DNA from 3 places in the Bradyrhizobium sp. UFLA06-24 genome. Region 1 is predicted to be linked to each of the others. Evidence: predicted binding sites of a transcription regulator. Region 1 holds the regulator's gene; each other region holds the start of a gene.
The links. The regulator LexA, encoded in region 1, represses DNA repair genes until DNA is damaged. The targets are predictions, from matches to a motif close to TGTTCNNNNTGTGTTCNG.

Region 1 (10,288 bases):
GAATGGCGGAGCAGGGCCGGTCCGTACGCTCTCAGGGTCTGGCCGGGACCTGGCCGGCAGGCCGGATCGCATCGGCCGGCGGCTTCGTGCCGGCGGGCTTTGGCGCCTGGCCCGCAATCGTCGGGACGCTGCGGGAATGGGCTAAGGCGGAAGCCGGCGCCGGGCGGCTGTTCCCGTGGGTGCCCATCGCTTTCGGCTGCGGTATCGCGCTCTACTTTGCCGCCGATCACGAACCGGTGCTGTGGGTCGCCGCGACCACGGCTCTGGCGCTGACGCTTGGTGCGATCCTGTTGCGGCGGAGCCGGCTGTTTGCACCCACGATTCTGATCGCAGCCGTCGCGGCCGGCTTTGCCCTGGCGACCTGGAAGACAGCACGCATCGCCCACACCGTGCTCGCAAAGCCGCTCTATTCGGTGTCGCTGTCGGGCTTCGTCGAGACCCGCGACATCCGCGAACGCACCGACCTCTTCGTGCTGCGCGTCACCGCGATGGAGGCCCAGCGCAGCGACGTTACGCTCGATCGCGTCCGCCTCTCCGTGCGCAAGGGGACGGCGCCCGATGTCGGCAGCTTCGTGCAGTTGAAGGCGCGGCTGATGCCGCCGCTCGCGCCGCTGCGGCCCGGCAGCTACGACTTTTCGCGCGACATGTTCTTCCAGGGCATCGGCGCGTCCGGCTTTGCGATGGGCGCAATCACGGTGTCCGCCCCTGCCGATGTCGGCGGCTGGGGCTTGCGTTATTCCGCTTTCATGCAGGGCCTGCGCGATGCGATCGACGCACGCATTCGTGCCACGCTCGATGGCGACAACAGGGCGATCGCGACCGCGCTCCTGACCGGTCGCCGCGATGCGATCACCACGCCCGTCAACGACGCGATGTTCATCTCCGGGCTGGGCCACGTCCTCTCGATTTCCGGTTACCACATGGCCGTCGTCGCCGGTGTCGTGTTCTTCACCGTTCGTGCGCTGCTGGCGCTGATCCCGGGCCTTGCGGCCGGTTTTCCCATCAAGAAATGGTCGGCCGCAGCCGCGCTGGCCGCGTCCGCATTCTATCTGCTGCTCTCGGGCGCGGAGGTCGCAACCCAGAGATCGTTCTTCATGACCGCGGTGGTGCTGATCGCGGTGATGGTGGATCGCCGCGCCATCACGTTCCGCACGCTGGCGGTGGCTGCGCTGATCGTGCTCGCGGCCGCACCGGAAGCGCTGGTGCATCCGAGCTTCCAGATGTCGTTCGCCGCGACGCTCGGCTTGGTGGCGCTGGTGCAGATCGGCATGCCGAACCTGTTTGCATCTCCCGATCATTCGACGACTGCGCGGATCGCGCTGTGGGGCGGCCGCGAGATCGCGATGTTGTTCATGGCCTCGATGATCGCGGGGCTCGCCACTACGCCTTACGCCGCCTTTCACTTTCATCGCGTCACGCCCTACGGCGTGCTCGCCAATCTCGCTGCGATGCCGGTGGTCTCCGCGCTGGTGATGCCGGCCGGGCTGTTGGGATTGCTCGCAGCACCATTCGGACTGGACGGTGTGTTCTGGTGGCTGATGGGGATTGGCATCGACTGGATGATTGTGGTCACGCGCTGGGTGGCGGCATTGCCAGGCGCGGTCGGCCATGTCGCCGCCTTCGGTACTGCGCCGCTGGTTGCTGCGAGCCTCGGCCTCGTCCTGATGGGCCTGCTGCGCACGCCGCTGCGCTGGTCGGGTGCGCTCGTGCTCGTGGCGGCAACGATCTGGGCCCTGTCGGTTCGGCAGCCCGACATTCTCGTTGCCGGTAACGGCCAGAACGTCGCGGTGCGGGGCAGGGACGGGCAGCTGCATCTGATCAGGACGAACAAGGACGCTTTTCTGCTCAAGGAGTGGCTCGCGGCCGACGCTGACCCGCGCGATGCCGGCAGTGCCGCGCTCGGTGACGGGGTGTCGTGCGACGAGTCCGGTTGCGTGGCGCCACTCGCCGATGGTCGCATGATCGCGCTGGCGCTGCACAGCGATGCGCTGGCCGATGATTGCACTCGGGCCGCGCTGGTGGTGACATCAAGGCCGGCACCGCCGGATTGCGCCGCGATGGTGGTCGATCGGCCGCGTCTTGCGCGACAAGGCGCGTTGGCGCTGACGCAGCGCGGCGACGGTTTCGCGGTCCAGTCGGTAAGGGCGAGGGGCGCAAACCGCCCCTGGTCGCCGGCGGCAGCCGGCGAAGGAGATTTCGAACTGACCCTCATGCCACGGTCGGCGGCGCCACGCGCTCGGGACGCAACTCCGTCGGAGGCCGACTTCCAGGCCGAGGACTAAAACCGGTCTTTCAGCCGATCGGCAGACGCGGCGGTGTCGGACGACTGTCGGCGATGATCTGCGGCTTGTGCTCGCGCTCGCCGAGCGGCTGGGTCACGGGCAGTTGCAGAACGGTGGCGCGCTGGCCTTCGACGAGCTGGGTCACCAAGACATATTTGCCATCGGGGAATTCGATCGCGTCGTGATGACGATCGGGAACGTGCGGATCGATCTTGCCGAACTTGCCGACGCGCGAGTTGACGGTGCGCGTCCAGATCCACCTGTTGTCGTAGCGGACGTTATCGGCGAAGGCGAGCTCCGTTCCCGGCAGCAGGCAGACCGCGACGGACATGTCGGCTTCGGAGGCGAAGCCGCGTGTCGAGGTGCCGCGGAATGTTGTCGTGACGATCGTCTCGCCGACTTCTGCGGGACGCGTTGCGACGGCATGCAGGCTATAGTCACACATCGGGTGCTCCTCTATCAGGATAGCAACCCGCGCCTCTGTCCTGGAGGCACAGGCCTCTATCAGAGTGTAAGTCTGCGAGGCTCTGCTTGGTTGTAGGCAAATCTGCGGCTTGGGTCCGCTGGCGATAATCACAATATCTTTCCCGAACGCCTAGGAACAAAGCCTGCTCCGGTGCATTCGGCGGACCTTCTGCATCAATATCCGCAGCATCAATGTCCGGCCGGTGCCGACCAGCCCGAATATGGCCAGGCCGACTGCTGGACGGAGTTGAGGGCGTTGCGGGATTGCTGGCTTGTCGCTTGCTGCGCCTTGCGGAGGTGATGCTGCGGTTGCGCGGCGAAGGCATTCGGCGCTGACGCGGCGATCAGCGCGGTCGTGACGGTGCTCAGGATGATCTTGCGCATGGTGGTCTCCTCGGTCTCAAGGCCTTTGAAGCAATGAAGGCTTCGCTTCGTTGCAGCCTGCCGAGGATTTAGCGCTGGAGAGATGGCCGGATAATCTGTGCAAAACCAGAAAGACTATACAGCCGGAGCGGACAATCGTCCGCTCCATCGTTTGCTCGCGCGAGAGCGCTTAGTACTTCCGGTACAGCCCGATCAACTTGCCCTGGATCTTCACCCGGTTGGGCGGGAGGATCCGGACTTCATAGGCGGCATTCGCCGGCTCGAGCGCAATGGAGGCGCCGCGGCGGCGGAAGCGCTTCAGGGTGGCTTCCTCGTCGTCGATCAGCGCGACCACGATATCGCCGGTGTCGCAACTCTCGTTGCGTTGGATCAGCGCCATGTCGCCGTCGAGAATGCCGGCATCGACCATCGAATCGCCGCGCACTTCGAGTGCGTAGTGCTCGCCTGCGCCGAGCATGTCCGGCGGGACGCTGATGGTGTGGCTGCGGGTCTGCAGCGCCTCGATCGGCGTACCAGCCGCGATGCGGCCCATCACCGGCACTGCGACGGGGCGCTCGCCCTCGTCGGCGGGCGGGCTCGATGTCGTGCGCACCTTGCCGAGATTGCCCTCGATCACGCTCGGGGTGAAGCCGCGGCGGTTGCCGGCGGCGGCCTGGAGCTCGGGCAGCTTGATCACTTCGATCGCGCGGGCGCGGTTCGGCAGGCGGCGGATGAAGCCACGCTCCTCGAGCGCGGTGATCAGGCGGTGGATGCCCGACTTCGAACGCAGATCGAGCGCGTCCTTCATCTCGTCGAAGGAGGGCGGCACGCCGCTTTCCTTCAGCCGCTCGCTGATGAACCGCAGGAGCTCGTATTGTTTGCGCGTTAACATCTCGACCAAAATCCCCCTGACGATGTCGTTCGATTCCGAGACGCTGAAGTCAGCGACAAGCCGTTACATGCTCGAAACAAATCATGAACGGACACTATATGTTCGATACATGTTCCGCAACTGCTTAATTTACCGTGAACGCGACAAAGTTCGCGGAACGGTTGCGAACTCTGTGTTCAAACAGGCAGTCGCAGCACCTCGCAAGGCGCTCCCGCTTCGGCCTTGGGCGCGAACGGCGGGCGCACGAGAAGTGCCTGTGCCGCAGCGAGATTCGCAAGCAGCGAGGAGTCTTGATGATCGACGGGAACGGCGATGAGCGTGCCATCGTCGCGTACTTCGAGACGCGCGCGGAGGTAATCCTCGCGCTGGTCGTTGGCGCGGACATCGCGCCCGAGCACCGCGCGTTCACGGCAGTGATGAACCAGCGAATGGCCTGAGAGCGCGCGAATCAGCGGCACCATGAACAGGAAACCGCACACGTAGGATGACACGGGATTGCCAGGCAGGCCGATCACGCGCATGGCCCCGAGCCGCCCGTGCATCATCGGCTTTCCCGGCCGCATCGCGATCTTCCAGAACGCCATCGAGGTGCCTTCGTCCTGGAGCGCCTGCTGCACCAGATCGTGGTCGCCGACCGAGGCGCCGCCGGTCGTGATCAGGATGTCGGCGCCGGACTGGCGCGCGCGGCGGATGCCCGCGGTGGTGGCTTCGAGCGTATCGGCGGCGACGCCAAGGTCGATTGTGTCGGCGCCCTCGCTGCGGGCGAGCGCGTGCAGGGCATAGCCGTTGGAATAGACGATCTGGCCATGACCGGGGGTGGTGCCCGGCATCACCAGCTCGTCGCCGGTGGCGAGGATCGCGACCTTCGGACGGCGGCGAACGGGAAGCTGCGGGTGGTTCATGCCGGCTGCGAGCGCGAGCCCGCGATCGGTCAATCGGGTCCCCTGACGGAGCAGCACGTCGCCTTCGTGAAAGTCGATGCCTGCGGGGCGGATGTGCCGGCCGCGAGTCGCAGCCTCTTTGATCGTGACGCGCTTGCCGTCTGTGACCGTGTCCTCCTGGATGACGACGGCGTCCGCGCCATCGGGAACGACGCCGCCGGTGAAGATTCGTACCGCTTCACCAGCGCCGACAGCTCCCGCGAAGGGCCGTCCGGCCGCGACCTCTCCAATGACGGTGAGCTGCGCGTCCACCCTTGCCGCGTCTGCCGCGCGGACGGCATAGCCATCCATCGCTGACATCGCTTGCGGCGGTTGCGTGCGCCGCGCCGCGACATCGCGCGCAAGCACGCGATGGAAGGCCTCATCGAGGGCAATCATTTCTTCCGGCAGCGGCTCCGCGCCGCCAAGCACCGCGGCGAGCGCGTCGGAAACCGGCATGAGGGCCACGGGTGAAAGCTCCTGCTTGGGCGAGGCAATGATCACGTTGCGGCAAGCGTTCTAGCCGAGAGCGCGCCGCGAGGCAAAATGGTAAGCGGGCGCTGACGTGAGCTACTTCTGCATCAACAGCCGCACCAGCTCGGCCTGCCGGCTGACGCCGGTCTTGTCAAAAATCTTCGACAGATGACTGCGCGCCCGGCGTCCTGCCGACGCTGAGCGGCAACAAAGGATTGCGCGGCGCCCAGCCAAGCAGATCGTGCACGCGGGCGGGATCGATGCGCGGCGACAGCAGGCTCGAAAGACCGTTGCCGGGGCGTAGATGCCAAACAGTACGCGACCGCCTACGGCTCATCGATGCGCTCCATCACGCTCGACCAGCGCCCCTGTTCGACCGCAGCGTCGTAGATCGCCCCCACGAGGTCCAATACGGCGTCCTTCGAAAGCACGCCGGCGCGCATTTCAACCTCCACGAGTTGCAATGCAGCATAGGAGCGCAGTTTCAGAGCGGGAACAAGCAGAGAAAGGCGGCAATCAGGCGTTGTTGCCGCGGAGCCGCATGCCTTTGGCCGTCACGCCCGTGCGGATCACGACCTCGTCGGATCCACGTTCGACGTCACGTCCGGTGCTTGGAGCCCTTGATCCCTGTCGGGCATCGGATCGGCCTGGGCCTTCAGATCGGCAGCCTTGCTGATCAGCTTGGCGGAAAGCTCAGAATCCGAGGTGGTTCTGGCGAATTTCATCAGCAGGGAGGCCTGCCTGGTGAGATAGGTTTTGCCCAACACGTCGATACGTCCGTCCGATGTAGAATTCCCAACGGACTCATGAGTCCCGGAAGCAGGCATTCGTTCCCGGAACTCTGTATAAAAATGCACAAAGTGAGTTGGTTCCACATCTTTGGGCGAAATAGTTCCTGCAGCCGCCGCCCTGAAAGATCGGAGCCGCCAGATCAGATCCCCAGCTCCTTCAGTGCATGCCCGACGTCGAGGGGCGACGTCACGTGCACGGCCTGCAATCCGCGGGCCCGCGCGCCTTCGATGTTCTCGGCAAGGTCATCGAAGAACACGATCCGGTTTGCCGGTATGCCCATTGCGGCGACGACATGGTCGAAGGCTTCGGCGTCCGGCTTGCGCAGGCCGATGCTGGAGGACAGATACATCTCGCGGAAATGGCCAAGCAGGTCGGCATATTCCTTCGAGAAATGGTCCACATGGGGCCGATTGGTGTTCGAGAACGCATAGAGCGGCATCCGTTTCGCCGCGCGCGGCAGCAGCTCCGCGATCTCGGGCATCTCGCCGGCGAAGATCGCATTCCATCCCTCGAGGAATTGCGCATCCGAAATGCCGATGCCGAGCGAGGCGCGCAACGAGGCGAAATAGTCCTCGTCGCTGAGCTTGCCGACCTCGTGCAGCCGATAGGCCTCGCTGTCGCGCACATAGCGCGCGACGATGGCTTCGGGCTTGCACCCCGCGTGTTGTGCCCAGCAGGCGATCGCCTTGGAGAAATCGATGTCGAGCACCACGCGCCCGAGGTCGAACAGAAGCGCATCCGCGCTGCCGGGAGAAAGCGAAGTCATTGCGTCAGTACCGGTAAGGCTCGTGGTCGAACAGCGGGAACGCGCTGAACACGCTCGGCGCGTTGGTTGCTGTGGCCGGGTGCAGGCAGGATTTGTTGACCTCGGCGAACGAGGTGGCGCCCAGCAGACCGAGGCAGCGCAGCACCTCGTCCTCCAGTAGTTCCAGCATGCGCGCCACACCAGTTTCGCCGGCGGCGGCCAGCGCCCAGCATTGCAGCCGGCCGATGCCGACGAGGTCGGCGCCGGCGGCGATCGCCTTGACGATGTCGGTGCCGCGGCAGATGCCGCCGTCGACCATGATCCGGGCGCGACCCTTCACGGCATCGACGATCTCGGGCAGCACATGCATGGCGCCGCGGCCGTGATCGAGCTGGCGTCCGCCGTGGTTGGAGACGTAGATCCACTCGACGCCGTGATCGACCGCGATCTGCGCGTCCTCGGCCGTGGCGATACCCTTGAGTATCAGCGGAATCCTGAACTTGTCCTTGATCATCTTCACGGTCCGCCATTCCAGTCCCTTCTGGAAATCGCCGCCGGTGGCGCGCAGGCGGCTCTCGCGTACATAGCGCTTGGCAATGTCGCGCTCGCGTCGGCTGTAATGGGCGGTGTCGACGGTCAGGCAGAAGGCCGCATAATTGGCCTTCTCGGCGCGGCTGACGACGTCGGCAACGAACGCGTCATCGCCGCGGACATAGAGCTGATACATGCGCAGCGCATCGGGAGCGGCTTCGGCGGTCTTTTCCAGGCCTGGCTCGGAGACGGAGCTGAGCATGTGCGACGCCCCGAAGCTGCCGGCGGCGCGTGCAACGCTCGCCGCACCGTGCGGATCGAAGATCTCCAGCGCGCCGACGGGCGCGAGCACCACGGGCAGGCGCATCCTGCGGCCGAACTGCTCGACCGAGCCGTCGACCTTCCGCACGTCGCGCAGCACGCGCGGGCGGAAGGCGATCTCGTCCAATGCCATCCGGTTGCGGCGCATCGTGGTTTCGGTCTCGGCCGCGCCGACGATGTAGTCCCAGGCATTCTGGTTGAGATTGGCGCGGGCCTTTCGGATGAACTCGTGCAGGTTCTGGAACGGCTCGTTGCTGGCGCCGAGTTCGACGTTCCGTTCCGGCCGGAGCGCTTCGTTCATTGTTGTCCTCCCGAGAATTTGAAGCCTTATGCCATCGCCTATCCGGTTCGGCCCTCCAAAACCATCCTAAAATCGCATAGCTGCGAGGCGTGGCTCGGCGGCCGATTCCCGCTCTCCCGGGGCCGGTCTTCCGAACGTTGCCAAATGTTTAGGTTCAGGGCGAAGGGATTTTTACCGCGTACCCGCCGGCGTGGCAGGCCGGCCTTGAAGAAACCAGAATGATATTGTGAGAACCGGCTTGGATCGCCATTTGCATGGCGGCTGCCAAGCCTCAAAAAGAACCGCTAAGCGAAAAGGCCACCCATTCCATGCGGAAAACCCTGCTGTTCCCCCTGGGCGCGCTCACCGGAGCTTGCCTGACCCTCCTCGTATCCGGTCCGCAGGGCGGGCTGTGGGCGGCACGGGCGGCGGCGGGTACGGATGATGCCTATTCCCAGCTCAACCTGTTCGGGGAAGTGTTCGAGCGGGTGAAGGCGAGCTATGTCGAGAAGCCCGACAATGCCAAGCTGATCGAAGGCGCGATCACGGGCATGGTAACTTCGCTCGACCCGCATTCACGCTACATGAACGCCAAGGCCTGGACCGAGATGCAGGAGACCACCTCCGGCGAATTCGGCGGGCTCGGCATCGAGGTCACGATGGAGGAGGGCCTGGTCAAGGTCGTCTCGCCGATCGACGACACGCCGGCGTCCAAGGCCGGCATCATGTCCGGCGATCTCATCAGCAAGATCGACGGCGACGCGGTGCAGGGCATGACGCTCGAGCAGGCCGTCAACAAGATGAAGGGACCGGTCGATACCCAGACCAAGCTCACCATCTTGCGCAAGGGCGCCGACGCCCCGCTCGATGTCGCGATCAAGCGCGAGATCATCCATGTGCGCCCGGTGCGCTTCCACGTCGAGAACGGCGACATCGGCTACATCCGCATCACCTCCTTCAACGAGCAGACCACCGATGGCCTGAAGAAGGCGATCGCCTCGATCTCCAAGGATGTCCCGCAGGACAAGCTCGTCGGCTACGTCGTGGACCTGCGCAACAATCCGGGCGGCCTGCTCGACCAGGCCGTGTCGGTGTCGAGCGCGTTCTTGCAGCGCGGCGAGGTCGTCTCGACCCGCGGCCGCAATCCCGAGGAGACCCAGCGCTTCACCGCCCATGGCGGCGATCTCATCAAGGGCAAGCCGCTGGTGGTCCTGATCAACGGCGGCTCGGCCTCGGCCTCCGAGATCGTGTCCGGCGCGCTGCATGACCACAAGCGTGCGACCCTGATCGGCACGCGCTCGTTCGGCAAGGGCTCGGTGCAGACCATCATCCCGCTCGGCGCCGGCAACGGCGCGCTGGCGCTGACCACCGCGCGCTACTACACGCCGTCGGGCCGCTCGATCCAGGCCCAGGGCATTGCGCCCGACATCGAGATTCTCCAGGACGTCCCGCCCGAGCTGAAGGGCCGGATGGACACCATGGCGGAGTCGCAGATGCGCGGCCATCTGCAGGCCGCCGACGGCAAGGAGCAGACGGGCTCCCAATCCTACGTTCCGCCGGAGGAGAAGGACGACAAGGCGCTGCACGCTGCCTTCGACTTCCTGCACGGCGTCACCGTCAATGCAGCGGCCGCGAAGCCGGCCCCGAAGACGACGGTGCCGAACTAGGCTTAGTGGCCCTTGCGCGCTTAAGAGATCGCCCGGGAGTGGATGTCCACTCCCGGGTGAATTCGTTTCAGCCGAGCTGCGCCGGACGCGCTCTCTTGTGAAGTCTAGCCCGCCTCGCGGCGCCTACCTTCACTGCCGCCACGCTGCGCGAGGCGGCTGCGGTGGAGCGCGAACAGCTCCAGCACCTTGTCGGCCGGCTTTGCGGCGCTGAACAGATAGCCCTGCATTTCGGTGCAGCCGAGCGCGCGCAACAGCCGCTGCTGCTCCTCGGTCTCGACGCCTTCGGCCGTGGTCGCCATGCGGCGAGCGCTGGCGAGATTCACCACGGCCTGCACGATGCTGGCGGAGCCGTCGGGGCCGGCGATGTCGCTGACGAAGCAGCGATCGATCTTGATCTTGTCAAACGGGAAGCGATGCAGATAGCTCAGGGAGGAGTAGCCGGTGCCGAAATCGTCGAGCGCGATGCGGACACCGATGGCGCGAAGCTGGTGCAGGATCGCAAGCGCGGTGTCGTCGTCGCGGATCAGCACGGCCTCGGTGATCTCGAGCTCGAGCC
Region 2 (10,288 bases), on a different contig from region 1:
TTGTCTTGCGCCGCTTGCGAGACGAGTGCACATCCAGGATCGCCTCCGCTATCATTTCGTCTTTTTGATTTGCGACGTCTGTTTCCTGCCCCTCGTCGGCAAGATCGAACATCGTGGAGATATCTAGCTTCCTTTCCGCTTCGCCCAGGTCATCTACGACGAGTCGCCTCACATATTCGGCGAACGAAATCTTTTTCTCGGCGGCCTTGGCTTGTGCCCGCCGTCGAGTTTCCGGGTCGAGCGTAACTTGCGTTCTGCCGCTCGCTCCTAGCCAGGCCCAGCGCCATCATGCCATCATGCCCCTTTCTTAGCAATATCGAGCCAAGGTATCCGGAGCTAGGACTTCCACACGGTCTCCTCGCTCCAACCAAGGTCTGCAAACTCGGCAGCCCGAAGCGGCGCTTCTCCTTCTGCAAAAAACTCATCGAACTGCGGCGGCACGACCGCTGTCTCGGACAGCATGGCGTGCGCCTGTCCGCGGTGATGAATCTGATGCTGGAAGAGATGCATGAGGAGCCGGTCGCAGCGCTCGGTCTGGACCCGTGTGTCGCGATTGATCCGGATCGTGCCATCGAGAAGTTCAGGCGTCAGCGCGTCGCAGATTGCGAGCAAACGCTTGTCCATTGTGGCTTGGGCAGGCTTCAGTTCGGAAACCGAGGGGTATGGTACTTCGTTTGCCCAGGCGCGCGGTCCGAGCCAGCCGCCTTCGAGCGCATCGATGTAGAAGAGATCGATGACGTAGATGTGGTTCAGCGTGCGTTGAATGCTCGGGAAGAAACCCGTTCGCGGGGCTTCGAAATCCGCCTGGTTGAGACCGGCGCAGGCGTTGAGCAGGCGATGGTTGGCCCAGGCATTGTTGTGGGCGAAAGCGCGATAGGTTTGCACAAGTCCAGCGGACATGTCGGCTCGTTCCCGGGTCCTGGGTCTTACGAGAAAGCAGCGGCGGATTACGCTTCGCTAATCCGCCCTACGGTCTCGTTCTACTCCGCCGCCTCGCTCGTGCTCCTTCGCTTCGGCTTGCGCGCCTTCTTCAGCACCGGCTCCAGGAATTTGCCCGTGTAGCTCCGCTGCGCTTTGACGATGTCCTCCGGCGGGCCCCAGGCGACGATCTCGCCGCCGCCGTCGCCGCCTTCGGGGCCGAGGTCGATGACCCAATCGGCGGTCTTGATGACTTCGAGATTGTGCTCGATGACGACCACCGTGTTGCCCTGCGCGACCAGCTCGTGCAGCACTTCCAGGAGCTTCTTGACGTCGTGGAAGTGCAGGCCTGTGGTCGGCTCGTCCAGGATGTAGAGCGTGCGGCCGGTGGCGCGTTTTGACAGTTCCTTTGCCAGCTTGACGCGCTGGGCTTCGCCGCCTGAGAGCGTCGTCGCCTGCTGGCCGACATGGATGTAGTCGAGGCCGACGCGGTGCAGGGTTTGGAAAGTCTCGCGCACGCGCGGCACCGCCTTGAAGAACTCGGCCGCTTCCTCGACGGTCATATCGAGCACGTCGGCGATGCTCTTGCCCTTGAACAGCACCTCCAGCGTCTCGCGGTTGTAGCGCTTGCCCTTGCAGACATCGCAGGTGACGTAGACGTCGGGCAGGAAGTGCATCTCGATCTTGATGACGCCGTCGCCCTGGCAGGCCTCGCAGCGGCCGCCCTTGACGTTGAAGGAGAAGCGGCCGGGCTCGTAGCCGCGCGCCTTGGACTCGGGCAGGCCGGCGAACCATTCGCGGATCGGCGTGAAGGCGCCGGTATAGGTCGCCGGGTTCGAGCGCGGGGTACGGCCGATCGGCGACTGATCGATGTCGATGATCTTGTCGATATGCTCCAAGCCCTCGATGCGGTCGTGGGGCGCCGCGCCTTCGCTGGCATTGTTCAGCTTGCGGGCGATGGCCTTGTAGAGCGTGTCGATCAGCAGCGTCGACTTGCCGCCGCCCGAGACGCCGGTGACGGCGGTAAACAGGCCGAGCGGAATTTCCGCCGTCACGTTCTTGAGGTTATTGCCGCGCGCGTTCACCACCTTGATGGTGCGGCGGTGGTTCGGCGGGCGCCGCTCCGGCACCTCGACCTCGAGCTCGCCGGTGAGGTATTTGCCGGTCAGCGATTTCGGGTTGCGCATGATCTCGGCGGGCGTGCCTTCGGCCACGATGTTGCCGCCATGCATGCCGGCGCCGGGGCCGATGTCGAGCACGTAGTCGGCAAGCCGGATCGCGTCTTCGTCATGCTCGACCACGACCACGGTGTTGCCGAGGTCGCGCAGTCGCTTGAGGGTGTCGAGCAGGCGCGCGTTGTCCCGCTGATGCAGGCCGATGGAGGGCTCGTCCAGCACGTAGAGCACGCCGGTAAGGCCAGAGCCGATCTGCGACGCCAGGCGGATGCGCTGGCTCTCGCCGCCGGACAGCGTGCCGGAGGAGCGGGAGAGGGTGAGATAGTTGAGGCCGACATCGAGCAGGAACGTGAGGCGCTCGCGGATCTCCTTGAGAATGCGCCCCGCGATCTCGTTCTGCTGTGTGTTCAGTGTATCAGGCACGGTCTCGAACCAGGCCCCGGCGGCCTTCACCGACAGCTCGGAGATTTCGCCGATGTGCTTAGCCCCGACCTTGACGCAGAGCGCCTCCGGCTTGAGCCGGAAACCGTTGCAGCCGCCGCAGGGCACGTCGTGGAAATACTTCGCCAGCTCCTCGCGCGCCCACTCGCTCTCGGTCTCGCGATAGCGGCGGTTGATGTTGGTGATGACGCCTTCGAACGGCTTCTTGGTGTCGTAGGAGCGAACGCCGTCCTCGTAGGAGAATTTGATCTCGTCCTCGCCGGAGCCAAACAGGATCGCGTTTTGCGTCTTCTTCGGCAGATCCTTCCACTTCGTGGTCAGCGTGAACTTGTAGTGCTTGCCGAGCGCCGTCAGCGTCTGCGTGTAGTAGGGCGACGACGACTTGGCCCAGGGCGCGATCGCGCCCTTGCCGATGGCGAGCTCCTTGTCGGGGATGACGAGGTCTTCGTCGACGTGCTGCTCGACGCCGAGGCCGCCGCAGGCGGGGCAGGCGCCATAGGGGTTGTTGAACGAGAACAGACGCGGCTCGATCTCGGGGATGGTGAAGCCGGAGACCGGGCAGGCGAATTTTTCCGAGAACAGGATGCGCTCGGGGCCGCTCTTGTCGTGGATCTTTGCGGTCTTCTTTTTCTCTTCGGCTGGCGCTGCCGCCGCGGACGCGTCGGCGAACTCGACGACGGCGAGGCCTTCGGCGAGCTTCAGCGCGGTCTCAAAGCTCTCGGCAAGGCGCTGGCCGATGTCGGCGCGCACCACGATGCGGTCGACCACGACGTCGATGTCATGCGGAAACTTCTTGTCCAGCGTCGGGGCTTCCGCGAGCTCGTAGAAGGTGCCGTCGATCTTGACGCGCTGAAAGCCCTTCTTGAGCCATTCGGCGAGCTCCTTGCGATACTCCCCCTTGCGGCCGCGCACGACAGGCGCCAGCAGATAGAGGCGGGTGCCCTCGGGCAGTGCCAGCACGCGGTCGACCATCTGCGAGACGGTCTGGCTCTCGATCGGCAGCCCGGTGGCCGGCGAATAGGGCACGCCGACGCGTGCCCACAACAGGCGCATGTAGTCGTAGATCTCGGTGACGGTACCGACGGTCGAGCGCGGATTCTTCGACGTCGTCTTCTGCTCGATCGAGATCGCCGGCGACAGGCCGTCGATCTGGTCGACGTCGGGCTTCTGCATCATCTCCAGGAACTGGCGGGCATAGGCCGACAGCGATTCGACATAGCGCCGCTGGCCCTCGGCGTAGATGGTGTCGAAAGCGAGCGAGGATTTGCCGGAGCCTGAGAGCCCGGTGAAGACCACGAGCTTGTCGCGGGGAATCTCGACGTCGATGTTCTTGAGGTTGTGCTCGCGGGCGCCGCGGATCGTAATTGCGCGCAGGCTGGAGCCCGCATTCTGTTGTTGGCGCTTCGCCTTGATCACTTCATCCATCCGCGTTGCCCTCGAGGAATCCCAAGGCTACGCGATCGCGCCAATGGGGAGGCGCGCTTCGCCCGGAACCGGGATCGGCGCCGATGGGGTTGTGGCGAACGTAGGAAGAACGGAGGCGGATTTCCAGTGGGACTTGCGAATCGTCAACGGATTGTTGTTGTGCTGGCGGCACTTGGCAGCAGGGGCGCGGAACTGCGCGAGCGTCGCCCAAGGAAAAAGGCCGGCGCGAGGCCGGCCTTTCGTGACGATGTAACGTCGGTCGCGACGATCAGTACCGAACTCAGTACTTGGCGACGACCGGGCCGTTGAAGTGATAGTTCACGCCGACCTGCACGGTGTGCAGGTTGAGGGTGCCGGTGGGCAGAGCGCCGAAGTAGGTCTCGCCGCCGAGGCTGCGATAGAGGTACTCGCCCTTGATCGACCACTGCGGAGCGATGAAGGCTTCGACGCCGGCGCCGACGGTCCAGCCCGAGTGGAACTTGCTGTCGGAGGCGCTCACGCCGAGGGCCGAGAGGGTGATCTTGTTGTCGATCCAGGCGTAGCCACCGGTGCCATAGAACAGCACGTTGTTGACGGCGTAGCCGATACGGCCGCGCACGGTGCCCATCGCGTCGGTCTTCGAGGTGGCGGTCGCAGTCACGACACCGAAGCCGGGGACGACGGTGGCGCCGGTCGCCGTCGCGCTGACGTCAGCCCAGGCGCCATCGGCCTCGACGCCGAACACGACGTTGCCGGTCTGCCAGTTGTAGCCAGCGGTGCCGCCGACGAAGCCGCCCTGCATGCGGGGCGAGCCCGAATCTTCCCAGGCGCCGCCACCGACGAGACCGAGGTAGAAGCCGGTCCAGTTGTAGACCGAAGCCATGGCCACCGGGGCCTTCGTGTAGGGGCGAGCCGCCAGGTCGGCAGCCGAAGCGGCGCCGGTCAGAGCGATCAGAGCGGCCGAAGCCAAGAGAATCTTCTTCATATTGAACAAATCCCAGTCCCAGTTTCTATTTTGGACTTCCGTGCGTCGGAAGCAGTATCGGACGCTGTGGTCCAACTGACGTCGTGCTTACACCACCAAAGCCGCAAGTTGTGTCTCCCAAAAGCCACAACGGACGCAAAACGTAACGTTTGCTGACCTTTAGTTTCATCCTGGAACCCGCAGCAAAAAGGCCGGCACAGGGCCGGCCTTTGATCTTCCAATGATATCAGCGGGATATCAGTATTTCGCGATGACCGGGCCGCCCCAGCGATAGTTGAGGCGGACGAGGCCCATATCGACATCCTGGCCAATGCGGTCGCTGCCGAAGGCGGCTCCGGCCGGCGTGGTCAAGCCGATCGTGCGATGACCAAGGAACATGTGGTCATACTCGACACCAACCGACCAGTTCGGCGCAAAGCCGAATTCGAGACCTGCACCGACGGCGCCGCCCCAACGAGTCTCGCGGGCTGACGCCAGCAGGGTACCAGCGCCGGGCGTGCCGGGAGCTGCGAACACGTCGTACTTGTCGCCGACGACAGCGGCGCCACCCTTGACGTAAAGCAGCACGCTGTTCCAGGCGTAACCGACCTGACCGGTGATCAGGCCAAAAGAGTCGATGCGCGAACGATTGCGATCGCCGGTGACGAGTGCCGTGCCCGGGAAGGCAAGGCTGATGTTGTCACCGCTGAAATCAGCCCAGTTGCCCTGACCCTCGAGGCCGAACACCCAGTTGGCGGATTGCCAGCGGTAGCCAATCTGACCACCGATCGTGCCGCCGGTGGCGTTGTGGCAGCCCTCGCCAACGAGAGTGCCCGTGACGGGCGTCACGAAGTCCCAGCATTTGTGGGCCGATCCGCCGCCACCGTTAATGCCGATGTAGAAGCCGCTCCAGTCGTAGATGGTCGCGACCATCGGCGGCGCCTTGGTGTAGGGACGGGCCGCCAGATCCGCTGCACTGGCGGGTGCAGACACGCCCAACGCAACAATACCAATAGTACCGAATAGAATTTTCTTCATTGCAGTCTCCCCAGTGACGTCCGCTTCAGCAGTCCCCGAAGCGGTCAATTCAGGCGCGACGCCCATATGAACCAATTCCGAAGCCACCGTAGTCCAACGGACAGGCTGAGTCCGTCTCTGGAATGCAACACTCATCGGGCAATCGAATCGGGCGTAAGTTGATGAATGTTAAGTGCTTTCCCGCCTGGCCGAGTTCCAATTCATGCCGGCGTGCATAGCGGCGCCAGGCTCCTCATCCGCGCTTTTGCGCCTCGTATTCTTTGACTAGAACAAATCTGGAACAGACCTTGGGTCAATGCTATATGTGGGGATAACCGAGGGCGTGGCGGGCCGATCGGCGCCCGTAAGCGTATAGGGTCGGCCCAACAGGCGGCAGCGCGGGCGCGCCTTTCGAAATTCAGTGGCATTCGGAGTGGAGAGCGGCGATGGCGGGAAGCGTCAACAAGGTCATTCTGGTTGGAAATCTCGGCAAGGATCCGGAAATCCGCCGGACCCAGGACGGGCGGCCGATTGCGAATCTGAGCATCGCCACCTCCGAAACCTGGCGCGACAAGAACAGCGGCGAGCGCAAGGAGAAGACCGAATGGCACCGCGTCGTGATCTTCAACGAAGGGCTCTGCAAGGTCGCCGAGCAGTATCTTAAGAAGGGCGCGAAGGTTTACATCGAGGGCGCGCTGCAGACCCGCAAATGGACCGACCAGAGCGGCGTGGAAAAGTACTCCACCGAGGTTGTGCTCCAAGGCTTCAACTCGACCCTGACGATGCTCGACGGCCGCGGCGGTGGCGGAGGAGGCGGTAGCTTCGGTGATGAGCCGGGCGGCGATTTCGGCTCGTCCGGTCCCGTCAGCAGCGCGCCGCGCCGTGCCGTTGCCGCCGGCGGCGGAGGCCGCAACAACGACATGGACGACGACATCCCGTTCTGAGGACTGTTCCACTGCGGAGAGCGGGCCGGCCGCCAGAGCGGCGGCTTCCATCTCGGATCAGCAAATCTTGCTAATTGGCAGGCTGGGCTCGGAAATTCCCGGCCCACTTCACGTTTGAGGTGAACTCGCCTTTGCGAGCTGTCGGAACGTGGCCGACGGACGGCATCCGCGTGCCCGATCATCGGGGATGCGGGCCGATTTTGGATGGTCGTTCCGGCAGGGCCGAAGGCGCTGCTCTCGGCACCTTAAGTTGTTGGAAAAACAGTCGGAAAAAGCGCTTCCCGGACACGTCCAAGGGTGGTTATCAGGACCTCGATGCGCTATATGATTCCCAAATAAAATTTCACCGGATTCCCCCTTGGCTGACGATGACAACAAGCCCGGCGACCAGCCGGCGCAACCCTCGGACATTCGCCCCGTCTCGATCTACGAGGAGATGAAAAAGTCCTATCTCGATTACGCCATGAGCGTGATCGTGTCGCGTGCGCTGCCCGATGCGCGCGACGGGTTGAAGCCGGTCCATCGGCGCATCCTGTACGCGATGAACAATCGCGGCGACACGCCGGACAAGAAGCACAAGAAGTCCGCCGGTGCCGTCGGTGAGGTCATGGGTAAGTACCATCCCCATGGCGACCAGGCGATCTACGACGCCTTGGTGCGCATGGCGCAGGACTTCTCGATGCGCGCGCCCCTGATCGACGGTCAGGGCAATTTCGGCTCGGTCGACGGCGATCCACCCGCGGCGATGCGCTATACCGAGTCCCGCCTGACCAAGATCGCGCTGAAGCTGCTCGAGGACATCGACGACGACACGGTCGATTTCCAGGACAACTACGACGGCTCCGAGCGCGAGCCGGTGGTTCTGCCCGCGCGGTTCCCAAACCTGCTGGTCAACGGTGCCGGCGGCATCGCGGTCGGCATGGCTACCAACATCCCGCCGCACAATCTCGGCGAGGTGATCGACGCCTGCGTCGCGCTGATCGACAATCCCTCGTTGACCATCGACGAGCTCAACGGCATCATCCCGGGCCCGGATTTCCCGACCGGCGGCATCATCCTCGGCCGCCAGGGCATCCGCAGCGCCTATCATCTCGGCCGCGGCTCCATCGTGATGCGCGGCAAGGTGACGTTCGAGACCATCCGCAAGGAGCGCGAGGCGATCGTCATCACCGAGATCCCGTATCAGGTGAACAAGGCGACGATGGTCGAGCGCATCGCCGAGCTCTACAAGGAAAAGAAGATCGAGGGCATCTCTGACCTTCGCGACGAATCCGATCGTGACGGCTACCGCGTCGTCGTCGAGCTCAAGCGCGATGCCGTGCCCGACGTGGTGCTCAACCAGCTCTACAAGTTCACGCCGCTGCAGACCTCGTTCGGCGTCAACGCCGTCGCGCTCGACTCGGGTCGTCCGCAGACGATGAACCTGAAGGACATGCTGACGATTTTCGTCGGCTTCCGCGAGCAGGTCGTCACCCGCCGCACCAAGTACAAGCTGCGCAAGGCGCGCGAGCGCGCGCATGAGCAGGTCGGCCTTGCGATTGCCGTCGCCAACATCGACGAGATCATCAAGGTCATCAGGCACTCGCCGACGCCGGCCGCCGCGCGCGAGACCCTGATGACGCGCGACTGGCCGGCGCGCGACGTCGAGGACATCATCACGCTGATCGACGATCCCCGCCATCGCATCAACGAGGACGGCACCATCCGTCTGTCGCTCGAGCAGGCGAGGGCGATCCTCGAGCTGCGCCTGGCACGCCTCACCGCGCTCGGCCGCGACGAGATCGGCGAGGAGCTGGCCAAGCTTGCCGGCGAGATCGAGGATTATCTGGCGATCCTGCGCTCGCGCGCCCGCATCCTCGACATCATCAAGACCGAGCTTGCCGAGGTGAAGGCCGAGTTCGCCACGCCGCGCAAGACCGTGATCATGGAGCAGGAAGGCGAGGTCGAGGACGAGGACCTGATCCAGCGCGAGGACATGGTCGTCACCGTCTCGCACGCCGGTTATGTCAAGCGCGTGCCTCTGTCGGCCTATCGCGCCCAACGCCGCGGCGGCAAGGGACGCTCCGGCATGCAGACGCGCGACGAGGACTTCGTCAGCCGCCTGTTCGTGGCCTCCACGCACACGCCGGTGCTTTTCTTCTCCTCGCGCGGCCAGGTCTACAAGGAAAAGGTCTGGCGGCTGCCGATGGCCGCGCCGAACGCGCGCGGCAAGGCGATGATCAACATCCTTCCGCTGGAGCAGGGCGAGCGCATCACCACCATCATGCCGCTGCCCGAAGATGAATCGACCTGGGCCCAGCTTGACGTGATGTTCGCCACTACAGGCGGTAACGTCCGCCGTAACAAGCTGTCCGACTTCGTCGACGTCCGCCGTTCCGGCATCATCGCCATGAAGCTCGACGAGGGTGAGGCGATCGTCGACGTGCAGATCTGTACCGAGCGCGACGACGTGCTGCTCACCGCTGCCGGCGGGCAGTGCATCCGCTTCCCGGTTCCTGATGTCCGCGTGTTCACCGGGCGCACCTCGATGGGCGTGCGCGGCATCGCGCTCGGCGAGGGCGACAAGGTGATCTCGCTGGCGATCCTCCGCCATGTCGAGACCACGTCCGATGAGCGTTCGGCTTACCTGAAGATGCGTCGCGCGGTCGCCGGCGAAGCCGCGGCGGAAGAGGCGCAGGGAGATGCCGAGGCCGAGGAGACCTCAGGCAGCTTCCAACTCCCGCAGGAGCGCTATGTGGAGATGTCGGCGGCCGAGCAGGTGGTGCTGACCGTCTCCGTCAACGGCTATGGCAAGCGGACCTCGTCCTACGAGTACCGCACCACGGGCCGCGGCGGCAAAGGCATCGTCGCCATGAGCGTCAACAACCGCAACGGCAATCTGGTTGCGTCCTTCCCGGTCGAGGACGCCGATCAAATCATGCTGGTCACCGACAAGGGCCAGCTGATCCGCTGCCCGGTCGAGGGCATCCGCATTGCCGGCCGCTCGACCCAGGGCGTGATCGTGTTCGACACCGCCGAGGACGAGCACGTCGTCTCGGTCGAGCACATCACGGAAGAGGCGGAGAGCGGGAATGGGGCGACTGCGGAGACAAACGGGGACTAACTCCTTGCCCCGTAGCCCGGATGGAGCGAAGCGAAATCCGGGACCCCTGATGCTTGGAAAAAAACCGGATTACGCTTGCGCTCCATCCGGGCTACGCACTTGCGCTAAATCTCCAGCTCCGTGCCGAACTCCACGACCTGCTTGGTCGGCACGCCGAAGAACGCGGCGGAGCGTTCGGCGTTGCGCTGCAGGAAGGCGAACAGGCCTTCGCGCCAGACCCACATGCCCGGGATGTCCTCGCGTGGGATGATGGTCTCGCGGCCGACATAATAGGTGACGTCGGAGAGCTCGACGCCGGGCAGCTTGCCCTGGCGGCAGACGA
Region 3 (10,288 bases), on a different contig from region 1:
ATCATGCGGGCAATGAAGGGATCGTCCATCCAGGCGCGGTTCGACACCGCGGTGGAGGCGAGGTTCGCCGTTTCGATGACCTTGGTGACGGCGTCGTACCAGGAATTGGTCCGCTCGATCTTACGCTCGGCACGCGGACGCTTGGCTTCGTCGTAGAACAACTGGAATTGCGGCGCGGCCTCACCCCAGCGCTGCTTCAGCGTGCCGGCAAGCTCGTCGCGCCGCGCGAAGTTGACGCTGGCCATCGCGGCGCTGACGCCATCAAAGCCGCCCTGCTCAGCTTTCTCGGCCTCGGCCAGCTTTGGCCGAGCGTCATCGTCGCCGAGCAGCGCACTCTGGGCGTCGCCGCGATTGTTGCGCAAGGACAGGACGCCGTGGAAAATTGCCTTGTCGGCAGCGGCGAGCCGCGCGGTCTCGAGACTGTCGCTGTAGCGACCGAACGCCCCGACCATCTGGATCGCCGTAGAGGCCAGCGCACCGGCCGCCAGCAAGGCCATCAAGGTCAGGAGAAGCGAGCTTACCGATTTCTTAAAGAATGCCATAAGACACAAGGGGCCTACGTTCAAAGATTGGCCACCTTGCACCGCGACCTGCCAATGTTCCGTTAAGGTTGTTGTCAGGCGCCGGAATTCTGGCCTTACCAAACCGTTAAGCAGGCCCCGGACTTCACGAAATCTTTGTGAAGTCGGGCGGACGCCGCTCGGCGAACGCAGTGAATGCCTCGCGCGCCTCGGCGGTGCGCAGACGCTGCGCAAACTGCTCGCCCTCGGCCAGCATCTGCGCGACCAGCGCCTCGCCATTGCGCATCAGCTTCTTGGTTGCGATGAGTGCACCGGCCGGCTGGCCCGCGAGGCGCTGGGCCAGCGCAAGCGCCTCGGCGTCGAGCTTGTCGAGCGGCACCACGCGGTTGGCGAGGCCCCATTCGAGCGCAGCCTTGGCGGGGATAGTCTCACCCAGCGCGAACATCTCGTATGCGCGGGCATAGCCGATGCGCGCCGGCATCAGCAGGCTCGAGGCGGCCTCCGGCACCAGCGCAAGACTGACGAAGGGCGTCGACAACAGGGTATTGTCGGCGAGCACGACGAGATCGCAGTGCAGGAGCATCGTGGTGCCGACGCCGACGGCGCGGCCCTGCACGGCCGCGACCAGCGGACGGCTGCAGCGCGCCAGCGACTGAATGAAACGGCCGACATTGCGGCTGCCTTCGGACTTGCCTGACGCGACGGCTGCAAACTCGCCGACGTCATTGCCGGCGGTGAACATGTCGCCCTCGCCGCGGATCAGCAGCACGCGCGCAGACGGATCGGACTCGGCGGATTCGATGGTGTCGGCGAGCTTGCCGTACATCGCGTCCGTCAGCGCGTTCTTCTTGTCTGGGCGCGCCAGAGTGATCGTGAGAATGCCGTTGTTGTTCTTCTCAACTCGCACATGCTCGGTCATGGGTCTCTCCTGCTATTCCTCTGTATCTCTTGCGGTATCTCTTGGAAACTTCTCTTGAATACTCGTCAGCCAGCGCGCGATGATGTCGATCTCCGCGCTGGTAAACCCCTCCGTCAGCGCGGCATTGATCGCGGCCGCATCGCTCTTCGCCTGCGAAAGCACATTGCGGCCCTTCGGCGTCAACCACACCCGCCAGGCGCGGCCGTCATCGCGATCGGCTCGCCGTTCGACCAGTTTTGCCGCAGCGCTGCGATCGACCAGACCCGAGATGCCGGCCGGCCCCATATCAAGCGCTGCGCCCGCCTCGCCCATGAGGACACCATCCTGCTTGCCGAGGATGAACAGCAGCCCCGCCTGCGCCGGCGTCACTTCGCTCGAAGGCTGCGCCGCCATCCAGCGCTGCAAACGGCGTTGCGCGACGTTCAGCAGATAAATCAGCCGGTGATGCCTCGCCTCGGGCAGTTTATTTCGCATGCGAAATAAACTGCCCGAGGCGAATTGGATTGTCAAAAAGACAGCAGTCATGCTGCACAGCACGTCTGCGACCTCCCGGCAACGTCGTGCTTGACGGCTGCTCCCTTTTGTGTTCCCTATTCGTTCCATTCTAGTGAAAGTTGTAGCGGAGTTGTTATGATGGATGATGCGCGCGGCGAGCGTGAGCCGGCTCAGCTCGTAATTTACAATGATGACGATACGCCGGATGACTTCGTCATCGCTCTGCTCCGCCAGGTGTTCGGCAAGACGGAGCGCGAGGCCGCCGCGCTGGTGACATTGATCGAGCGCGAAGAGAAAGTCGCCTGCGGTCCCTACCCACAATCGGTCGCGGAGGCATTGTTCAAATCGGCCAAGCAATATGTCTGGCTCGGGCAACATCCGCTGAAGATCACGCTTGAAGAGATCAAGACTCCCTGCGAGCTCTGCGGCAAGCCGCAGGGACAGACGGACATTCGCGTCGGCAACCGCACGGTCTGGCTGTGCAACGACTGCATTCAGGCAGCAGACACCGTGAGCATGCCGGCAGAGCCGGAAGAGGAATTCGAACACGCTTGCGATGTACTGGACTGGCACTTTACCGGGATCGCGCGCAGCAAGCTGGTGACCACGATCCGCCAGTTTCCCGGACATATGCGGGTCGACCTCCAGACGGCCATCGACAGGCTGTTCGGCAAGGCCATCAGGCTGTTCGGGCTGAACGAGGAACAGCGCTACGAAACGCTGTCGATGTCGCGGCTCCTCCGGGAAGGCCGCAATGCGCTCGCGATTGCGCCGCTGCAATATTCCGACATCGATGTCGGCGAGAAGAGCCCGGTCAAATGCCTCGATAACGGCCTGTGGCTATGCAAGCAGGACGACCTGCACTTTGCGGTTCTGCTCAGCGCACATCGCGAATTCAGCCGCGAGCCGGGTATTCGTCTTGAGATCATGGTGCCCGTGGGCACCGCAGGCGCGGTTCTCGTCCAGCAATGTTTTGGCGAGCTGGAACAGGCCGTGCAAGCCGCGCGCAGCTATCGCGGCAAGATCCTCTCGCTCGACGCCGATTCCGACTATCGCGGCAACTCGCGCGGCATCACCGTGCATCGATTAGCGCCGGTCGCGCGTGACGAGGTGATCCTGCCGGAGCGGACCTTGCGGCTGCTCGATCGCAACGTGCTGACCTTCGTCGGCAGCCGCGATCAATTGCGTCGGCTTGGCCAGTCGACCCGCAAGGGCATCCTGCTGTACGGCCCGCCGGGGACCGGCAAGACCCACACCATCCGCTATCTCGCGACACATTTGCCCGGGCATACGACGCTGATCATCACGGCCGAGCAGATCGCCCTGCTCGGCGCCTATATGAGCCTGGCGCGATTGCTCCAGCCGTCGATGGTCGTGATCGAGGATGTCGACCTCATCGCCCGCGATCGCGACGACATGGGACCTTGCGAGGAATCCATGCTGAACAAGCTGCTCAACGAGATGGACGGGCTGAAGGAGGACGCCGACATCCTGTTCGTCCTCACCACCAACAGGCCGGAGGACCTCGAAGGCGCCCTCGCCGGCCGCCCGGGCCGTATCGATCAGGCGATCGAAGTGCCGCTCCCGGACGAGGCCGGCCGTGCCAAGCTGGTCCGGCTCTACGGCAAGGGACTGCCGCTTGAGGATGCGGTCATCGCCGAGGCGGCCTGCCGCAGCGAGGGCACGAGCTGCGCGTTCATCAAGGAATTGATGCGACGACTGGCGCAGGCGAGCCTCGCGCGCGACGGCGGCCATTCGGTGATTTCAGCCGATATCGACGAGGCGCTCGACGACATGCTGTTCTCCGGCGGGAGGCTGAATGCGCAATTGCTCGGCGGCGCACAGGCCATGGCGGCGGGGTGAATCCGTCGCCATCGCGCGCATTCAATACGGCCTGCTGCCGGCCGTCAACGCAGCGCTAGTGCTCGAACACCAGCCGGGCGCCGATCGTTCCTTCCAGGGCGCGGATCTGCGCCAGCAGCGCGCCTGAATCCTGGCCGCCGAGATCGGCGTCGAGCACGACGTAACCGAGGTCGCCCGCGGTCTCTAGATATTGGGCGGCGATGTTGATGTCGCGCTGGAGGAAGACCTCGTTGAGCCGGCGCAGCATGCCGGGCACGTTGCGATGGACATGGCTGAAGCGCGCGCCGGAGGGGCGCAAATGCAGCTGCACCTCGGGGAAATTCACCGCGCCCATGGTCGAGCCCGTGATGAAATAGTCGACCAGCTTGCGCGCCACCTCGCCCCCGATCCGCTCCTGCGCCTCTTCCGTCGAGCCGCCGATATGCGGGGTGAGGATGACATTGCGGAGACCCTGCATCGGGCTCTTGAAGCGTTCCGAATTCGACGACGGCTCGACCGGAAACACATCGACGGCGGCGCCGGCGAGATGACCGTCGCGCAAGGCGCCCGCAAGCGCGTCGAGGTCGACGACGGTACCCCGGCTGTTGTTGATCAGGAACGCGCCCGGCTTCATCGCGCGCAGCTCCTTCTCGCCGATCATGCCTGATGTCTCCGGCGTCTCGGGCACGTGCAGACTGACGACGTCGCTCTGCGCCAGCAGCTCTTCCAGCTTCTCGACCGGCTCGGTGTTGCCGTGGCGGAGCTTGTCGGTGCGGTCGTAATAGATCACCCGCATGCCCATGGCTTCGGCCAGCGTCGAGAGCTGCGAACCGATATTGCCATAGCCGATGATGCCGAGGGTGCGGCCGCGCACCTCGCGGCTGCCGGCCGCGGACTTGTCCCAGCCGCCCTCATGGGCCGACACCGACCGCGGGAAGATCTGCCGCAGCAGCATCACGATCTCGCCGATCACGAGCTCGGCAACGCTGCGGGTGTTGGAGAACGGCGCGTTGAACACGGGAATGCCGCGCTTGCGCGCCGCCAGGAGATCGACCTGGTTGGTGCCGACGCTGAAGCAACCGACCGCGAGCAGCCCGTCGGCGGCCCCGAGCACCTCGTCGGTGATCTGGGTGCGCGAACGGATGCCGAGCAGCGAGACGCCCTTGAGCGCCTGGCGCAGCGCCTCGCCGTCCAGCGCCTTGGTCAGGCGCTCGACATTGGTGAAGCCTGCGCCCTTGAACAGATCCACGGCGCTGTCGTTGACACCTTCAAGCAGCAGCGCCTTCGCGCTCCGCTCAGGGTTTTGGCCTGGGGCTGACATAGAATCTCCATGACTGGCGGCTTTGCCGCAGCTCTTAGACCGCGGACGCCGCACAGCACAATAGGCAAGAAACGACGCCGCCGCGCTCAGATCACGTAGAACCCATGCGTGCCGTCCCGGCGGAGCTGGTCGACCAGGCCGTATTCCCAGTCGAGATAGGCTTGCATCGCGCCCTCTGCGATGCCGGTTCCCTCGTAGGGACGGTGGTAGCGATGCGCGGGGTCGGGCTTCGGCAACACCAGCGGCGGGCCGACCTCGAGCGTGCGGTCATAGCCACCTTCGAGCACATAGACTTCCCAGCCCATCTGCGCGAGCCAGGAGGCCGTCATGTCGGCGCGCACGCCCTTGTCGTCGGTCAGGAGGATGCGCGCCCCGCGGACCGGCGCAGCCATATCGGTCTCCTGCACGAGCTGACCGCCGGGATAGTGGCGGAAGCCGGGGAGATGTCCGGCGGCATATTCCTCGGCATCGCGCACGTCGAAGCGATAGAGCGTGCGATCGGTCGCAGCGACCAGCGCCGACATCTCGTTTGCGCCGACATGGCGGACGCCGGCGCGATAGGCGACATCGCGGGCATTGGCCGGACCGCCTTCGAACGACCCGATCGCGCCGCGCCGGTCGGCACCATGGCTCAGCGTGTGCCGCGCCAGCGTCCAGCCGATCGTGCCGTTGCGCAAGGCCCGCACCTTGTTGGGCACGCCTGCGTTGATGAGCGACTGGGTGCCGATGATCGAGCGGGTGCGGCCGGCACAATTGACGATGATCGTGGTGTCGGGATCGGGCGCGGCCTGGCCGGCCCGCAGCACCAGTTCAGCTCCGGGCACGCTGACCGAGCCCGGAATGTTCATGGTCGCATATTCATCGAAGCGGCGAACGTCGAGGATGGCGATGTTGGCCTTGTCCGCGATCAGTTTGGCCACCTCGTCGGCACTGAGCGAGGGTGTATGCCGGCGCGCCTCGACCAGTTCGCCGAACGCCTTCGAGTAGGAGTTGACGTCCTCGAACACCTCATAGCCCGCCCCGCGCCAGGCGCTCAGCCCGCCATCGAGCGCGCGGACATTCGTGTAGGAAAGGCTTGCGAGGCGTTCGGCGCCTGCTCCGACCAGTCCCTCGCCGTCATCATAGAGCACGACCGGCACATCCTTGCGCGGCAGCCGGACCTCGGCTTCGATCGCGATCCGGTCCACGGCCATATTGGCCGCAAACAGCGGATGGCCGGTGGCGAAGGCCGCCTCATGCCTGAGATCGAGCAGCGCGATTTCCTCGCGCAGGAGCAACGCGCGGCGGATATCGGCCGGAGTTACGCTGGGAATAGCCATGGGAAAACGCGCCTGAAAGTCGAAAGGATCCGACGCTTTTGGACCATTGCTACCGCGTTGGCTAGCCACTCCGTACGCAGGCCCTCATTGCTTCGGCGCGACGGTCCCGGTCTGCTTCAACCGCTCCGACCTGACCCAGCCGGATACGCTATCTGTCGTTCTCGGATTCATGTACATGACCGACGACCAGCCATCGCCGGTTCGAGCATAGACGATCAGTTCGTCCCTGGGGATGACGAAGATCCCTTTCATCGAACAGCCCGGTTTCGGCGCCGAGTAGAATTGCAACCGCCCGGCTCCCGTCACCACATTCAAGGTCGGTGGCGAGACCATCGGAGCCTCCTTCGACCCCGTTTCCGGCTCCTTACAGACTGCATCGGCGCGGCTCGGCGTATCGAACAGGCCGAGAAGCGCCGCAAACCAGATCGTGAATGCGAACAAGCGTCGGATTGGCGACATCATCATCCCCCTGGGCCATCCGAGATTTTGTACCGGATCTCCAGGATGAGGTTCGAAGCGGTAGGTGTGTCTCAGCCTGGACCCGCCAACCGCTTCTCGATGATACTGGCGACCCGGACCGGAGTTTCCAACATGGAATAATGGCCGGCATCGTCGATGAGCTCGAATGTCACGCCGGGATAGGCGAGCGCGAAGGAATTCCGCACCGGCTCGCCGCGGTAGAACGGGATGTCCAGGGCGCCGGTCACCACATGCATCGGCGCAGCCAGCGCATGCGTCTCGCCTGATATGACGGAGGACGTGAACATGGTGAGATAACCGCGCTTGGCCTCGACCGTCGAGGCCTCGCGCGCAATGGCGAGCTTGCGGCGCAGCCAACCGGCGCCGTAGCGACTGGATGTGCGGGCCGTGATCGCACGTCCGGCCGCCTCGTCCTCGTCGATGACGGCGTTGAGCGCCTTCATCGCGGCCTCGTCGGCGCGGAAGCCGCTGGGCGGCACCGGCGAGAACAGCGTCACGCTCTGAAGCCGGCTTCCGGCCTCAAGCGCGATTTTCTGGGCCACCAGGCCGGACATCGAGTGGCCAACCAGATGGAAGCGGGTAATGGCAAGCTGATCGACGGTGTGCAGCACGTCCGAGACGGCTTCATCGAGCGTGTAGCTTCCGCCCATGGCGCGTGACCAACCGTACCCTCTGAGATCCATGAACACGAAGGTATAGCGCGCAGGGTCGAGATAAGGCAGCACCGGCTCCCAGTTGACGTGATCGCCCAGCCATTCGTGCAACACCACACAGACCGTTGGGCCGTTGCCGATGCGGCAATGGCCAAGCTGGCTGCCTGTTGCCGGCTGCGGTGATGGCCAGGGAGACGATGATGGCGGTGCGGTCGCGGCGCCGCCCGCGCCCTGCGCGAAGGCCGGCGTGGTGACGATGGCGGCAGTGGCGGTCAATCCAAAGCCCTTCAGAACGGTGCGGCGTTGCATGGGTTTCCTCCGCGCCTTCGATTCCGGCTGGCGCTGTCTGCCCTGATAGCGCGCGGACCCTGCCAGGGAGAAATTGATTTCTGCAATCGCTTGATCGATAAATCTCATTCTGACTGCCCGTCCAGCCGGAGCCTCATCCGGCGGCGCCGTCCGGAGCCTTCCCATGCCGACAACCCTCGATATCGATACGCTTCGCGCGCTGCTCGCCATTGTCGAGCTGAAGAGCTTTTCGCGCGCGGCCGAGCAGCTGGGACGATCGCAATCCGCGATCAGCCTTCAGATCGCCCGGCTCGAAGCCGTGGTCGGCCATCCCCTGCTGGAGCGGATTCGAGGCCGAGTGCTCGGACCGACCGCCAAGGGCGCGGAGCTCGTTACCCATGCGCGAGAGATGATCGCGCTCAACGACCGCACCATCGCAGCGATGCGCTGGCCGCCAGAAGAGCGGGTTCGGCTCGGCATGCCGGCCGACTTTCTCGAGCGCGATTTCGCCTCGGCCTTCGACGAAGTCCGCTCGCGCTTCCCCAAGGCACGGCTGTCGGTGCGCACAGACGTGTCGGCACGGCTCGCCGAGGACGTCAGCCATGGCCGGCTCGACCTTGCCTTCTACAAGCGGGCCCCCACAAACGAGGCCCGCGCCGCGATCGCGTTCGAACCGATGGCATGGTTCGGCAAGACGACGGCATCCGGCCGATCCGTCGATGCCGTTCCGCTGGTGGCCTTCGCCGACGGCTGTGCCTATCGCGGCGAGGCGTTGCGCAGCCTGGATCTGGCCGGACGAGCGTGGGGCATCGCCTGCGAAGCGCGCAGCCTTTCGGGCCTGGTCGGCGCCGTCAAGGCCGGCCTCAGCTACGCGGCGCTGCCGACCAGACTTGGCGAGCGCAAATCGCTGCGGCGCGCGAACGATCTAGCGGGCCTGCCGCAGCTCAACGCGGTCGAGCTAGCTCTTGGTATTGCCGAGGGATGCAACCTGCCGTTCGCCCGCGCGATCGGCGGCATTATCGCCGAACGCTGCGCGCTGGCGTGAGAGCCGCAGCTTGCGGCGCGACAGGTACAGGAGCACGCCGGTGATCGCGAACAGCGGCATCAGCGCCGCTGAGATCATGAACCCAAGCCTGCCGGGCCAGCCGAGAATGGCGCCGCGGTGGATATCGAACACGCCTGCAATCGCCTTCTCACCGAGCGTCTTGTCGGCATAGCGCTCGGCGGAGATCAGCTGGCCTGTGGCGGCATCGATGCGGAATTCATCGCGTGCGCTTTCGAGGGTGGAGTCTTTCGGCCACGACCGGATTCGCATGACCGTCCCCGGTCCAGCCGGGAGCATCAGCTGGGCTCTGGCGAAGCCAGCACTCTGTTCGCGCCGGAGGGTCGACCACGCACGATCGAACCCGACCCGTTGGGTCGGCTCGGCACGACCGGATGGATGCGGCGGCCTCTTCGCCGCCGCCACATGCGCACGCGACAGTAGCCAGACGACACCATCCTTATACCAATCGAAGGAGTACCAGAGCCCGGTGAGGCTCATCACGAGATAGACCGGCAGGACCCAGGTGGCGATGACTGCGTGTAGCGAGCGATGCAAGCCGCGCCCGCTGAGCCCGAAATTTGGCTTCAGCCACATCTTCACGCTGCTTGGGCGACGCGGCCAGCGCAGCACAAGCCCTGAGATCAGCATCGCGATCAGGCCCAGCGCGGCAACGCCGGTGATCTGGCGTCCCCATCCCCTGCCATCGCCGGGAACGAGCAGCCAGCGATGCAGCCTGCGCACCGTCGCGAAGAAGTCCTCGCCGCGCGGCACGCCAAGCACGCTTCCGTCATAGGGATCGACATAGAGCGAGGACGGCCGCGTACCCTGCTCGTCACGGGCAAAGCGGATGCGAACGGCCGCAGCCGGATCGCTCGACAGCGTGATGGCCGCGACCTCGCCGGCATCGGGCACGGCCTTCAGGCGCGATACCAGCTCGTCCGGCAGCAGTGGCGGCGTCGTCCGTGGCACGACCTGCATAATGCCGGCATTCAAGTGATCGACGATCTCGTCCTCGAAGCTCATGATCGCGCCGGTCAACGCGATCAAAGAGAGCAACAGAGCAAGCACGAGGCCGGCGATGGAATGGACCTGGAGCAGTGCAGCTTTGATTGCGAGCCCGAGCTTACGCATCGGCGCAGGCCTTCTTGCCGCGTAGTGTTATCGCCATGGCTAGAACTTCACCGTTGCCGACAGCGAAATGTGCCGGCCGTCGCCCATCGCGACGTTCAGGGCGCTGCCGGTGGTGGAGGTGTAGTAGACCTTGTCGAACAGGTTTTTGACGTTGAACTGATATGTCACGGGTACCTGGTCGACCTTGGTGTCGTAGGTCGCAAAGATGTCGGCAACCGTGTAAGCTGGGAGGAAGAACGTGTTGGCAGTGTCGCCCGGCCGGTCGCCGACATAG

Region 2: uvrA (excinuclease ABC subunit UvrA) is a predicted target of LexA. The motif match lies at 4,054-4,071, and genes of this name have one in related genera.
Region 3: IF809_RS12105 (ATP-dependent Clp protease adaptor ClpS) is a predicted target of LexA. The motif match lies at 2,025-2,042, and genes of this name have one in related genera.

What each region holds. Positions count from the first base shown of each region.
Region 1 covers NZ_JADFUE010000031.1:17,619-27,906, forward strand. The annotation lists gene IF809_RS23395 (ComEC/Rec2 family competence protein) at 3-2,282, shown strand; gene IF809_RS23400 (hypothetical protein) at 2,293-2,727, opposite strand; gene IF809_RS23405 (hypothetical protein) at 2,937-3,131, opposite strand; gene lexA (transcriptional repressor LexA) at 3,301-4,002, opposite strand; gene IF809_RS23415 (molybdopterin molybdotransferase MoeA) at 4,179-5,390, opposite strand; gene IF809_RS23420 (hypothetical protein) at 5,548-5,733, opposite strand; gene IF809_RS23425 (hypothetical protein) at 5,966-6,163, opposite strand; gene IF809_RS23430 (HAD family hydrolase) at 6,328-6,954, opposite strand; gene IF809_RS23435 (alpha-hydroxy acid oxidase) at 6,959-8,086, opposite strand; gene IF809_RS23440 (S41 family peptidase) at 8,395-9,732, shown strand; gene IF809_RS23445 (bifunctional diguanylate cyclase/phosphodiesterase) at 9,837-10,288, opposite strand, start outside.
Region 2 covers NZ_JADFUE010000009.1:48,804-59,091, forward strand. The annotation lists gene IF809_RS10240 (hypothetical protein) at 1-112, opposite strand, end outside; gene IF809_RS10245 (DinB family protein) at 337-900, opposite strand; gene uvrA (excinuclease ABC subunit UvrA) at 981-3,959, opposite strand; gene IF809_RS10255 (outer membrane protein) at 4,240-4,923, opposite strand; gene IF809_RS10260 (outer membrane protein) at 5,161-5,940, opposite strand; gene IF809_RS10265 (single-stranded DNA-binding protein) at 6,366-6,863, shown strand; gene gyrA (DNA gyrase subunit A) at 7,222-9,966, shown strand; gene IF809_RS10275 (potassium transporter Kup) at 10,071-10,288, opposite strand, start outside.
Region 3 covers NZ_JADFUE010000011.1:73,114-83,401, reverse strand. The annotation lists gene IF809_RS12120 (methyl-accepting chemotaxis protein) at 1-542, opposite strand, end outside; gene IF809_RS12115 (enoyl-CoA hydratase) at 667-1,440, opposite strand; gene IF809_RS12110 (MarR family winged helix-turn-helix transcriptional regulator) at 1,453-1,914, opposite strand; gene IF809_RS12105 (ATP-dependent Clp protease adaptor ClpS) at 2,071-3,798, shown strand; gene serA (phosphoglycerate dehydrogenase) at 3,854-5,098, opposite strand; gene IF809_RS12095 (rhodanese-like domain-containing protein) at 5,185-6,417, opposite strand; gene IF809_RS12090 (hypothetical protein) at 6,502-6,750, opposite strand; gene IF809_RS12085 (alpha/beta fold hydrolase) at 6,948-7,859, opposite strand; gene IF809_RS12080 (LysR family transcriptional regulator) at 8,023-8,883, shown strand; gene IF809_RS12075 (PepSY-associated TM helix domain-containing protein) at 8,797-10,014, opposite strand; gene IF809_RS12070 (TonB-dependent siderophore receptor) at 10,054-10,288, opposite strand, start outside.